Regions from separate parts of the Fusobacterium perfoetens ATCC 29250 genome, predicted to be linked through region 2. Evidence: riboswitches for the same ligand, from Rfam matches in the RefSeq annotation. Region 2 holds a riboswitch; the other holds the start of a gene.
What was found. A riboswitch is a leader RNA that binds a small molecule or an ion and turns the genes downstream of it on or off. The one in region 2 is predicted to bind lysine.

Region 1: it holds a riboswitch for lysine, as region 2 does, so the genes downstream of both, T364_RS0103275 (aspartate kinase) here and T364_RS0108245 (Na+/H+ antiporter NhaC family protein) in region 2, are expected to answer to the same signal.

What each region holds. Positions count from the first base shown of each region.
Region 1 is NZ_JHXW01000006.1:17,983-23,182, forward strand. It holds gene T364_RS0103270 (aspartate-semialdehyde dehydrogenase) at 1-580, opposite strand, end outside; gene T364_RS0103275 (aspartate kinase) at 604-1,809, opposite strand; lysine riboswitch at 1,920-2,093, opposite strand; gene T364_RS0103280 (M20 metallopeptidase family protein) at 2,253-3,446, shown strand; gene T364_RS0103285 (hypothetical protein) at 3,457-3,831, shown strand; gene T364_RS10395 (4-hydroxyphenylacetate 3-hydroxylase N-terminal domain-containing protein) at 3,987-5,200, opposite strand, start outside.
Region 2 is NZ_KK211416.1:281,247-286,446, reverse strand. It holds gene T364_RS0108260 (alpha/beta hydrolase) at 149-907, opposite strand; gene T364_RS0108255 (esterase family protein) at 918-1,673, opposite strand; gene T364_RS0108250 (ATP-grasp domain-containing protein) at 1,691-2,884, opposite strand; lysine riboswitch at 3,094-3,264, shown strand; gene T364_RS0108245 (Na+/H+ antiporter NhaC family protein) at 3,383-4,966, shown strand; gene T364_RS0108240 (uracil-xanthine permease family protein) at 5,064-5,200, shown strand, end outside.

The DNA.
Region 1 (5,200 bases), on a different contig from region 2:
ATACATCTATATGTGGTAAACAGTTATTTACAATTTGATGAGGATATACTTTAGGAGCTAATCCTTTTAATCCATTTTGTAAATCCTCTACACCTTTTTGTCCTGTACCTGATACAGCTTGATATGTATTGTATATTACTCTTTTTAATCCATATTTTTCAGCTAAAGCTTTTAATGGAGCCATACATTGAATTGTTGAACAGTTTGGATTTGCTATAATTCCATGATTTGTAAATGCTGCCTCTTTATTAACTTCTGGTACAACTAATGGAACTTCTGGATCCATTCTCCAGGCTGAAGAGTTATCAACTACTAAACATCCTTTTGAAGCTGCTATTGGGGCATATTTTTTACTTATATCTCCACCAGCTGAAAATAGAGCTATATCAATTCCTCTATCAAAACTATTTTCTGTTAATTCTTCTACTGTATATTCTTTTCCTCTAAAAGTTATTTTTTTACCAGCACTTCTTGCTGAAGCAAATAAATATAACTCTGTTATTCCTAAATCTCTTTCCTCTAAAACTTTTAAAAATGTACTTCCTACTAATCCTGTAGCTCCTACAATAGCAACTCTCATATTTATCCTCCTCAAATTATTCTCTATAAATTAAATTCTTCTGCTACTACTTCTACTGCTTTATTTATATCTTTTCTTTCTATACTACATGAAACACTTATCTCTGATGTTGTTACTTGATAAAAATTTATTCCTGCTCTACTTAAAGCTGAGAAGAATTTACCAGATACTCCAGAGTTATTTATCATTCCTACACCTACTATTGAAATCATTGATAAGTTATCATTATATCCTAACTCTATACAAGGTAATTCCATCTTTATTCTTTCAATAGCTTGGTCTAATAAATATTTTTCTCCTTCTACACAGCTAAATGATATTTTAGCTTTATTGTCATTTGAAACATTTTGAGAAATCATATTTATATTTAATCCCACTTCATTAATTATTGTAAATATTTTTGCTATTTTTTCACTAGAATAATTAATATTTGAAAGAGTTGTTACTATTATCTCTTTTGTTATACTAATTCCTGTTACTAATTTATCCTCTAAAACATCATTCATATCCATTATCCAAGTTCCTCCTGTCTCACTTAAAGTTTTTCCAACAAAAATAGGAATATTATATTTTTTACCAATTTCCACAGCTCTTGTCTCCATTACTCCAGCTCCAAGATTAGCCATTTCCATCATTTCTTCATAAGAAATTTTATCTAAAAATTTAGCATTTTTATAAAGTCTTGGGTCAACACTATAAATTCCCTCAACATCTGTATATATTCTACATTCACATTTTAGAGAAGCAGCTAAGGCAACAGCACTTGTGTCTGACCCTCCTCTTCCTAATGTGGTTATATCTCCATGGTCATTTATTCCTTGAAATCCAGCTACTATAACAACATTATTATCTTTTAAATATTCTTCTATTTTTTCTGTATCAATATTTTTGATTTTACTTTTTGTATGAACTCCTACAGTTTTTACATTAGCTTGATACCCTGTTAATGATACAGCTTTTTGTCCCAAAGAATTTATAGCCATTGATAATAAAGAAACTGTTTGTTGTTCCCCTGTAGATAAAAGAGAATCTAATTCTCTTTGATTTGGTGAATCAGAGATTTCTTTTGCCATAGCAATAAGGGCATTTGTTGTTTTTCCCATTGCTGAAGCAACAACTATAATTTCATTATATTTTGTTTTCTTTAAGTTCACTATATATTCAGCTATCGCTTTAATTTTTTCAATAGTTGCTACACTAGAACCACCATATTTTAATACTACTCTCATATATTATCTCCTTTTTCATTTTAAAATAAAAAACCAACAGACTTATCTGTTGGTTTATATTTCATTTTGAGATAATATAATTTATTTTTAGTATCACAACAATGAATAACACAACAGAAAGCACAACATTGAATATCAATGACAGTTATATGGATATTCTCCATATTCCCAACCTAAAAATCCTCCCTATAATTTTTAGATTTCGGCAAAATCCCCTTTCATTATATCTCAAAGTTAGGTAACTCAACATAATTACTTTTGTCATTTGCTCCTCAATCCGTTTCCTATTTTATTGTTGTCATTTTATAACAATTTCTATAAAAAATAAAATATAAATTTTATATCTTAAACTATATATTATATAAATTTATTTTTTATAATTTTTATTGTTTTATAGATTTTTTTTTGCTATAATTCTTATTAATTAATTTATGGAGGTTTTTATGAATAATATAATTTTAAATAATATAGATAAATATAATGATTGGTTTATAAAAGTTAGAAGAGATTTACATAAAATTCCTGAGTTAGATTTTGATTTACCAAAAACAATAAAATATATTTCTTCAACTTTAGATGAACTTAATATAAATTATAAAACAAATATTGGAAAAAGTGGAATTGTAGCTGATATCCCTGGAAAAGATTCTTCTATTACTATTGCTTTAAGAGGAGATATTGATGCTTTACCAATATTAGAAAATAATGATTTTGAATTTAAATCTGAGCATATTGGAAAAATGCATGCCTGTGGTCATGATGTTCATAACACAGTTTTATTAGGAGTAGCCAAAATTTTATCAGAAATAAAAGATGAAATTCCTTGTAATATCAGACTTATTTTTCAACCAGCAGAAGAAACTACTGGTGGAGCTCTTCCCATGATAGAGGATGGAGTTTTAAAAAATGTAAATGCTATATTTGGACTTCATGTTGACCCTTTTGTAAATGTTGGAAGTATAGGAATTAAATATGGGCCTATGTTTGCCTCTTCTTGTGGAGTAAAAATAAAAGTTATAGGAAAAAGTACTCATGGAGCTTTTCCAAGTGAGGGGGTTGATGCTATAGTTACTACAGCTCAAATTATTAGTTCTATTCAATCTATTGTTTCAAGAAATACAGATGCTAGAGAATCTGTAGTTATAACTTTTGGTACTATTAATGGTGGAACAAAAGAAAATATAGTTGCTGGAGAAGTTGAAGTTACAGGAATTTTAAGAACTCTTTCTACTGAAAGTAGAGAATACAATAAACAAAGAATCAAAGAAATGGCTGAATTTGTAGCAAAAGGATATGGAGCTACAGCTATTGTTAATTTTAGAAATAGTTATAATGCTTTAATAAATCATGATGAATATGTAGATATTGTTAAAGAAGTTGGAAATGAAGTTTTAGGAAAAGAAAATGTTATTACTAAAAAATATTCAGAAATGGGAGCAGAAGATTTTTCTTATTATCTCGAAAGAGTACCTGGAGCTTTCTTTTATTTAGGTATTAGAAATGAAAGTATTGGTGCTTGTGAACCATTACATAATGATAAATTTATGATAGATGAAAATGCTATTAAGGTTGGAGTAAAAGTCCAAATAGCTAATATTTTTAAAGCTTATGAAAATTTAAAAAATAATTTAAAATAAAGGGGAAAATATGTGGGAAATCTTAGAAATAATCTTTTTTATAATATTATTAATATTTATTTTTCAAAATATGAAAAGGAGAAATAAAATTAGAGCTGGAGAAAAACTTACAGGAAAAATTGTTGAAGTTACTCCTCTAAAAAGACTGATAATTGAAATTGGAAATAAAAAAGAAAAAAAGAAAGTTCAAACCTTAGAATCAGGTTTATTCCAATATTCTAAAAAAAATATTGGTGAAAAAATTGAAGTTTATTATAACAAAGAAATCTACAATAAGTGTTCCTTAGTAGAATTTAATAAATGGGACTTAAAAAAATCTATAAAATTTTTCTTAATTTTTGTTATAATTTATACTATCATTTGGATTTTTATTAATATTTTATAAAAAAAAGGATTGTTATTTTAATGTACCTAAAATTCTTAAATATCTAAGTAATAGGATACTTATTATAACAATCCTTTTATTTCTAAATCATAAAATTTTTATTATTCTAAATTAATTCTCTATTTTTATATTTATAAAATAATTTTAATTTTTAACTATTTATCACTTTTAGGTAAATCTCCTATAGTACAAATACGCCCATTTCTTCTTCCTATATCATTTATAATTTCATCATATTTATCTCCATCTTTTGTAATTCCACAAGCACTTTTAGCTATATTTTGAAGATGTTTCCAATCTGTAAATGAACGAGCCATTACTGTAGAAGCTTCTTGATTTCCTCCACCATGAAGAGCCATTGCTGTCCAGTTTGAACCTCTAACCATATGTTCTATAAAACGAACTGCTCTTAATCTATCAAATGAATCATATTCTGGATTTCCAGGATTGAAAGCCCTTCTACAAATTTCTCCAATTTCTGGTGAACGCATATCAAACTCTGAAGGAGCTGTTTCTCCAAAACCAGCAATAATATCTCTAGCATAACGAACAGCATCAAATGGTATTTTTGTACATGTATATTTACATGTATGAGATAATAATGGATTAGGAATCCAGAAACCACTTGGATGTTTAAATCCTTCAATTCCTGAAGCTATTGATAAAGCATATACAGTTTCAGCAATCATAGCCATTTCTGTAAGTTTTGTTTTTATATGTCCAGCTTTTTGAACTCCTACCATCTCGGTTATTAAACTTGCAGCTCCACAAAGAGCTGTACATCCACCAGCTTTACATCCACCAGCAGTTAAACGGTGAACAGCTGTAAAATAACTTAAAAGACGGCCAACATATTTTGTTTCTCCACACATAAATACCCTTTCATTAGGTACAAATACTTTATCAAAATAAACCATTGCTTGATGGTCAGCATATTTTTTACCTAAATCTATACCTTCAATATCTCCACCTATTTCAAAAAATCTTTTATCTTGAGGAGTACGTCCTAAAACAAAAGTGATGTTTGGAGAATCGGCTGGTATAGCACAAGCTAAAGCAAAGTCTTTATCTTCTGGTTGCATAGCTGTTGTAGGTACTATAATAATTTCATGTGCAAACAAAATACCAGTTTGATTACATTTATATCCACTAATTATAATACCATCATCTCTTATTTCATCAATATGAACATAAGAATTTCTATCTGGTTGTTTATGTGGTGGTAAAGTTCTCAATCCTTTTACATCAGTAACTGTAACTGTACAAGTTAAATCATTCTTTTGAACATAATCTAAAAATTTCATAAATCTATCAAAATAATTAGTACCTAAATCTTGGTCCATATCATAAGTACATGGTCCTAAACCAG
Region 2 (5,200 bases):
TAAATTATTTAACTTACAAAAATAATTTTTATTTTTATAATAAAACAGTTAAATATTCTATATAAAGTCCTATTATTAAAAATATTTATATATACACAAAATAAAAAAAGGTATTACAAATTAATCAACTTTGTAATACCCTATTTTTTTATTTTATATATCCCAACTCATAGAAAAATGATGGCAACTCTTTTTCCCAAGAAGTTTCATCATGTCCACCACTAACCATTAAATGAGGAAAAACTTTAGCTCCTTTTTCTGTAAACATTCTACTTATTATTAGATTTTTTTCAGTTCCTATAGCAAGATTTTTAGCTCCTGCAAATTCTCTTTTTCCCCAACTTATATATATAGTAGTATCAGAATTAAAAGACGTATTTTCTATATCTTTAACAAGTTTTCCAAATATATAATCATAAAAAGGCGAAACACAAGCAGCTTTTGAAAAAACATCTGACCTAGTTGCTATTCCATAAACAGACATTAATCCTCCCATTGAGCTTCCACCTATACCAGTAAATTCTCTTTCTGGTAAAGTTGGAAATTTAGAATCAATATATGGCTTCAAAACATCTGCTATCCAATTAGTAGTTTTTTTACCAAGACCTCTTACTTTTCCCCATTCTTCATCAGTAAAAGAGTATGGAGAAAATTCACATAATCTCATATTTCCTTCATGATTACATTCTATACCAACTATAATTATTCTTCCATTAACAGAATCTAAAAAATCTTTTATACCCCAAGATTTTCCATATGTAGCATCTGTATCATAAAAAAGATTATGTCCATCAAACATGTACATAACAGGAAATCTTTCTCCCTCTTTTATATTGTCTGGTAAATAAATATGTAAAAGTCTATTTGTTTTAAAAGGTTTTATAAAAATTTCCTCTTTGATAATCATAAATCACTCCTTACAATATATGACTTAAAAAATATGGAAGTTGAACTCTCCACCATGGCCAATCATGGTCAACATCATATCCCCAATAATCTATCCAAGCTGGAACTTGTAATCTTTCAAGATTTTCTTTCATATAGTTTGTATCTCTAATACATTCTTCTTCCCATCTACCTTGTCCTACACAAATTACAATTTTAGAATTTCTATATATATCTAGATATGGATGATTCCAAGGCATATTTCTTAAAAACTCAACAGGTGAATTATTATAAATTAGTTCATTAAAATGGTTTGGAAAAAAGAAGTTTGCATCATATAATCCACTTAATGATATAACACTATCAAATACATCAGGACGACGGAAAAAGAAATTTGCTGAATGATACGCTCCCATACTACAACCTGTTGTTAAAAATTTTCCATAATAATAATTTCCAGAAGTTTCACCATAAATTTCTCTAAATCTTGGAATAGCTTCATTAATTATATAATTAAACCATTTTTCATGTTGTTCTATTCTTTGCTGATAATCTCCATTTTTTCTAGACCAACTTTCTAAATCTATGCTATCAACACAAAATAGTTGAATTTTCCCCTCTTCTATATAATTTTTTATACATTCAACCATTCCAAATCCTTCATAATCAAAAAATCTTCCATCTTGAGCTGGAAAAACTACACATGGTTTTCCACTATGTCCATAAACTTTAAATTCCATATCTCTTCCTAAAAAATGGCTATATTCTTTATAATAAGCTATATACATATTCTCTCCCCCTTTTTCTAGTATTGTTTTAGATAATCATTTTCAAATTCTAAGCATTGTTCTAGTGTCTCAAATCTTGCAGTAATCATATCATTTCCCATTGCTGCTGAAAATATATCAGGCATTCTTTCTATCATCACTATATTATTTTTATATTTCTCTAAAACATATTCTTTTGAATTTACATAATTATGTTCATCTCTTCTTGAAACATAAATACAATGATATGGTCTTGAATCAACATCAAATTTTCCTTCATCAAAACAAATCATATTTGCCCAAACTTGATAAACATCTATATTATTAGCGAAATTCATCATATCAGGAGTATATCCTCCAGGTGGACGCATATTAACTTCTAATCCTACTATTTCTCCTTTGTTTCCTAATCCTGGTTTATCTTCTAAAAGTCTAAAGAATTCACAATGAAAAAAACGACTATTTGTATCAAAAGTTTGAACAGTTTTTCTTCCTGCCTCTTTTAAATCTTCTGGTATAATTCTATAAGAATAGTAAGTTACATCTTTTTTCTCATTTACAATATCCATAATAGGTGTAGGATAAGCATGAGCTGTTTCAAAAACTATTTCTTTTTTACTATTTACTATACCATCATATGAAAGTAATTCTCCATTTATAAATTCTTCCATTATATATTCTATATCTTTATCATAAGTTTCATAGAAAAAATTAAATTCTTCATCACTATCAAGTCTATAAGTAGCAGCTGCTCCAACTCCATTATTTGGTTTTACAATTACAGGATAGCTTACTTCTCTAATAAATTCTAAAGAATTTTCATAATTATCAACTATATGATAACGAGCTGTTTTAACTCCTGCCATAGCATAAAATTCTTTCATTTTACTTTTATATTTTATACCAGCTATCTTATCATTTTTTAATCCTGTGTTTACATTAAAATCTGTACGAAGTCTAGCATCTCTTAATAACCAATATTCATTGTTACTTTCTATCCAATCAATTTTTCCATATTTAAAAGCAAAGAAAGCACAAGCTCTATAAACTTCATCATAATTTTCTAATGATGAAACCTTGTAATATTCATTAAGAGAATTTTTTAATTCTGGAGATAAACTGTCATATTCTGCATCCCCAATCCCTAATACATTAACACCATTATTTTTCAATCCTCTACAAAAATTCCAATAACTTTTTGGAAAATTTGGAGATAAAAATATAAAATTCATCACCCTCACCCCTTTTTATTAAATATTAACATATATTATCATATATTTTTGGTATATTCAATATATTTTTTTATAACTCTATTAAAAATTACAATAGTTTTCTATTATAACTTTTATTTATATTACTCATATATTTTCTAAAATATATTTTTTAAGTTTTATATTGACTTTTATATAAATAAGTAGTATAATGCACAAAAGTAAATAAGCTAGAGGATAGAGGTTGCAATTTTCAAGAGTAATCTAAATGTAAAAAGTTGATGGACTGTTGTTTAGATAAAAGGGAGAATTGCCGAAAGGATTATAATCATCAAATAATTCTTGGGCTATTATAAAATATATAATAGACTGTCACAAATTTGTGGAGAGCTATCAAAGTATATTAGTTTTGTTATTATCATTACACTAATTGCATATAACTCATTTTTGTGAAGCCTCATTTTATTTGTGGCTTTTTTTATTTGTTAATATTAAATTTTTATAAATATGGAGGGTTTTATGAAAAAAAGTTTTATTAGAAGCATTCTTATATGCTCAATGTTTTTACTGTTATCTAGTTTTAGTTTTGCTGGAGAAGAAGGATATCAACCAGCACTTTATTCTACATTTTGGTCTTTAGTTCCACCTATAGTGGCGATAGTTCTTGCACTTATAACTAAAGAAGTTTATAGTTCACTATTTATAGGAATTACTGTTGGAGGTTTATTTTATTCTGGTTTTACTTTTGAAAGAACGGCTACTCATATTTTACAAGATGGTTTTATTTCAGTTCTTTCTAGTAGTTATAATGTAGGAATTTTAATTTTCTTAGTTGTACTAGGAACTATGGTTTGTCTTATGAATTCAGCTGGTGGTTCATTAGCTTTTGGATTATGGGCTAGTAAAAAAATAAAATCTCGTGTATCAGCTCAACTTGCTACAATATTACTAGGATGTTTAATATTTGTTGATGACTATTTTAATTGTTTAACTGTTGGAAGTGTTATGCGTCCTGTTACTGATAAATATAATGTATCTCGTGCAAAACTTGCTTATATTATAGACTCTACAGCAGCTCCTGTATGTATTATAGCTCCTATTTCTTCATGGGCAGCAGCAGTTACAGGATTTGTTCCTGGTGAAGACGGATTTTCAATATTTATTCAAGCGATTCCTTATAACTTTTATGCTTTACTTACAATATTTATGTTAGTAACTTTAGTTATTTCTAAAATAGATTATGGACCAATGAGAATTCATGAAGAAAATGCTTTAAATGGAGATTTATTTACAACTGCTGACCGTTCATTTGTTACAGAAGAAGTTCAAGAAAATAAAAAAGGTTCTGTTTTAGATTTAGTAATTCCTATTGCTTTATTAATTATTTGCTGTGTAATTGGAATGATTTATACTGGAGGATTTTTCAGTGGAGCTACATTTGTTGAGGCATTTTCTAGTAGTGATGCATCTCTAGGTCTTTCTTTAGGAAGTATTTTTGCAATGATATTTACAATTATTATTTATTCATTAAAAAGAGTTTTAACTTTCCATCAATGTATGGGATGTATTCCAGAAGGATTTAAAGCAATGGTTCCAGCAATTATAATTCTTACTTTTGCTTGGACTTTAAAAGCTATGACTGATAGTTTAGGAGCAGCTCCTTATGTAGCTCACTTTATGGAGACTTCAGCAAGTTCTTTAATGAATATGTTACCAGCAATTATATTCTTAGTTGGTTGTGGACTTGCTTTTGCTACAGGAACTTCTTGGGGAACATTTGGAATTTTAATTCCGATAGTTGTTGCTGTTTTTGAAGGTGACCATCAAATGATGATAATAGCAATTTCTTCTTGTATGGCTGGGGCTGTTTGTGGAGACCATTGTTCTCCAATTTCTGATACTACTATAATGGCTTCTGCTGGAGCTCAAAGTAATCATGTAAATCATGTTTATACTCAATTACCTTATGCTTTAACAGTAGCTGCTGTATCTTTTGTTTCTTATATTATAGTAGGATATACTAGAAGTTTATTCTTAGCTCTTCCTTTTGGAATGATAGCTCTTGCAGTTATTTTATTAATAACAAGAAAAAAACATATCTAATTTAATAAAAATTAAAAAAAATGTTGATTATAATTAAATCTTATAATCAACATTTTTTTCATTACTAGATTTTATTAAAAAAATATGTTAAAATATTTTGGATTTAAAATTACAATTGTTTTTATGGAGGAAAAATGTTAAAAAAAATAATAATTTAACTGAATCTAATGAGTTATTTAAAATAGATGGAAAACCTTCTTTTTTAGAAGCTCTACCACTTGCTTTTCAACATAT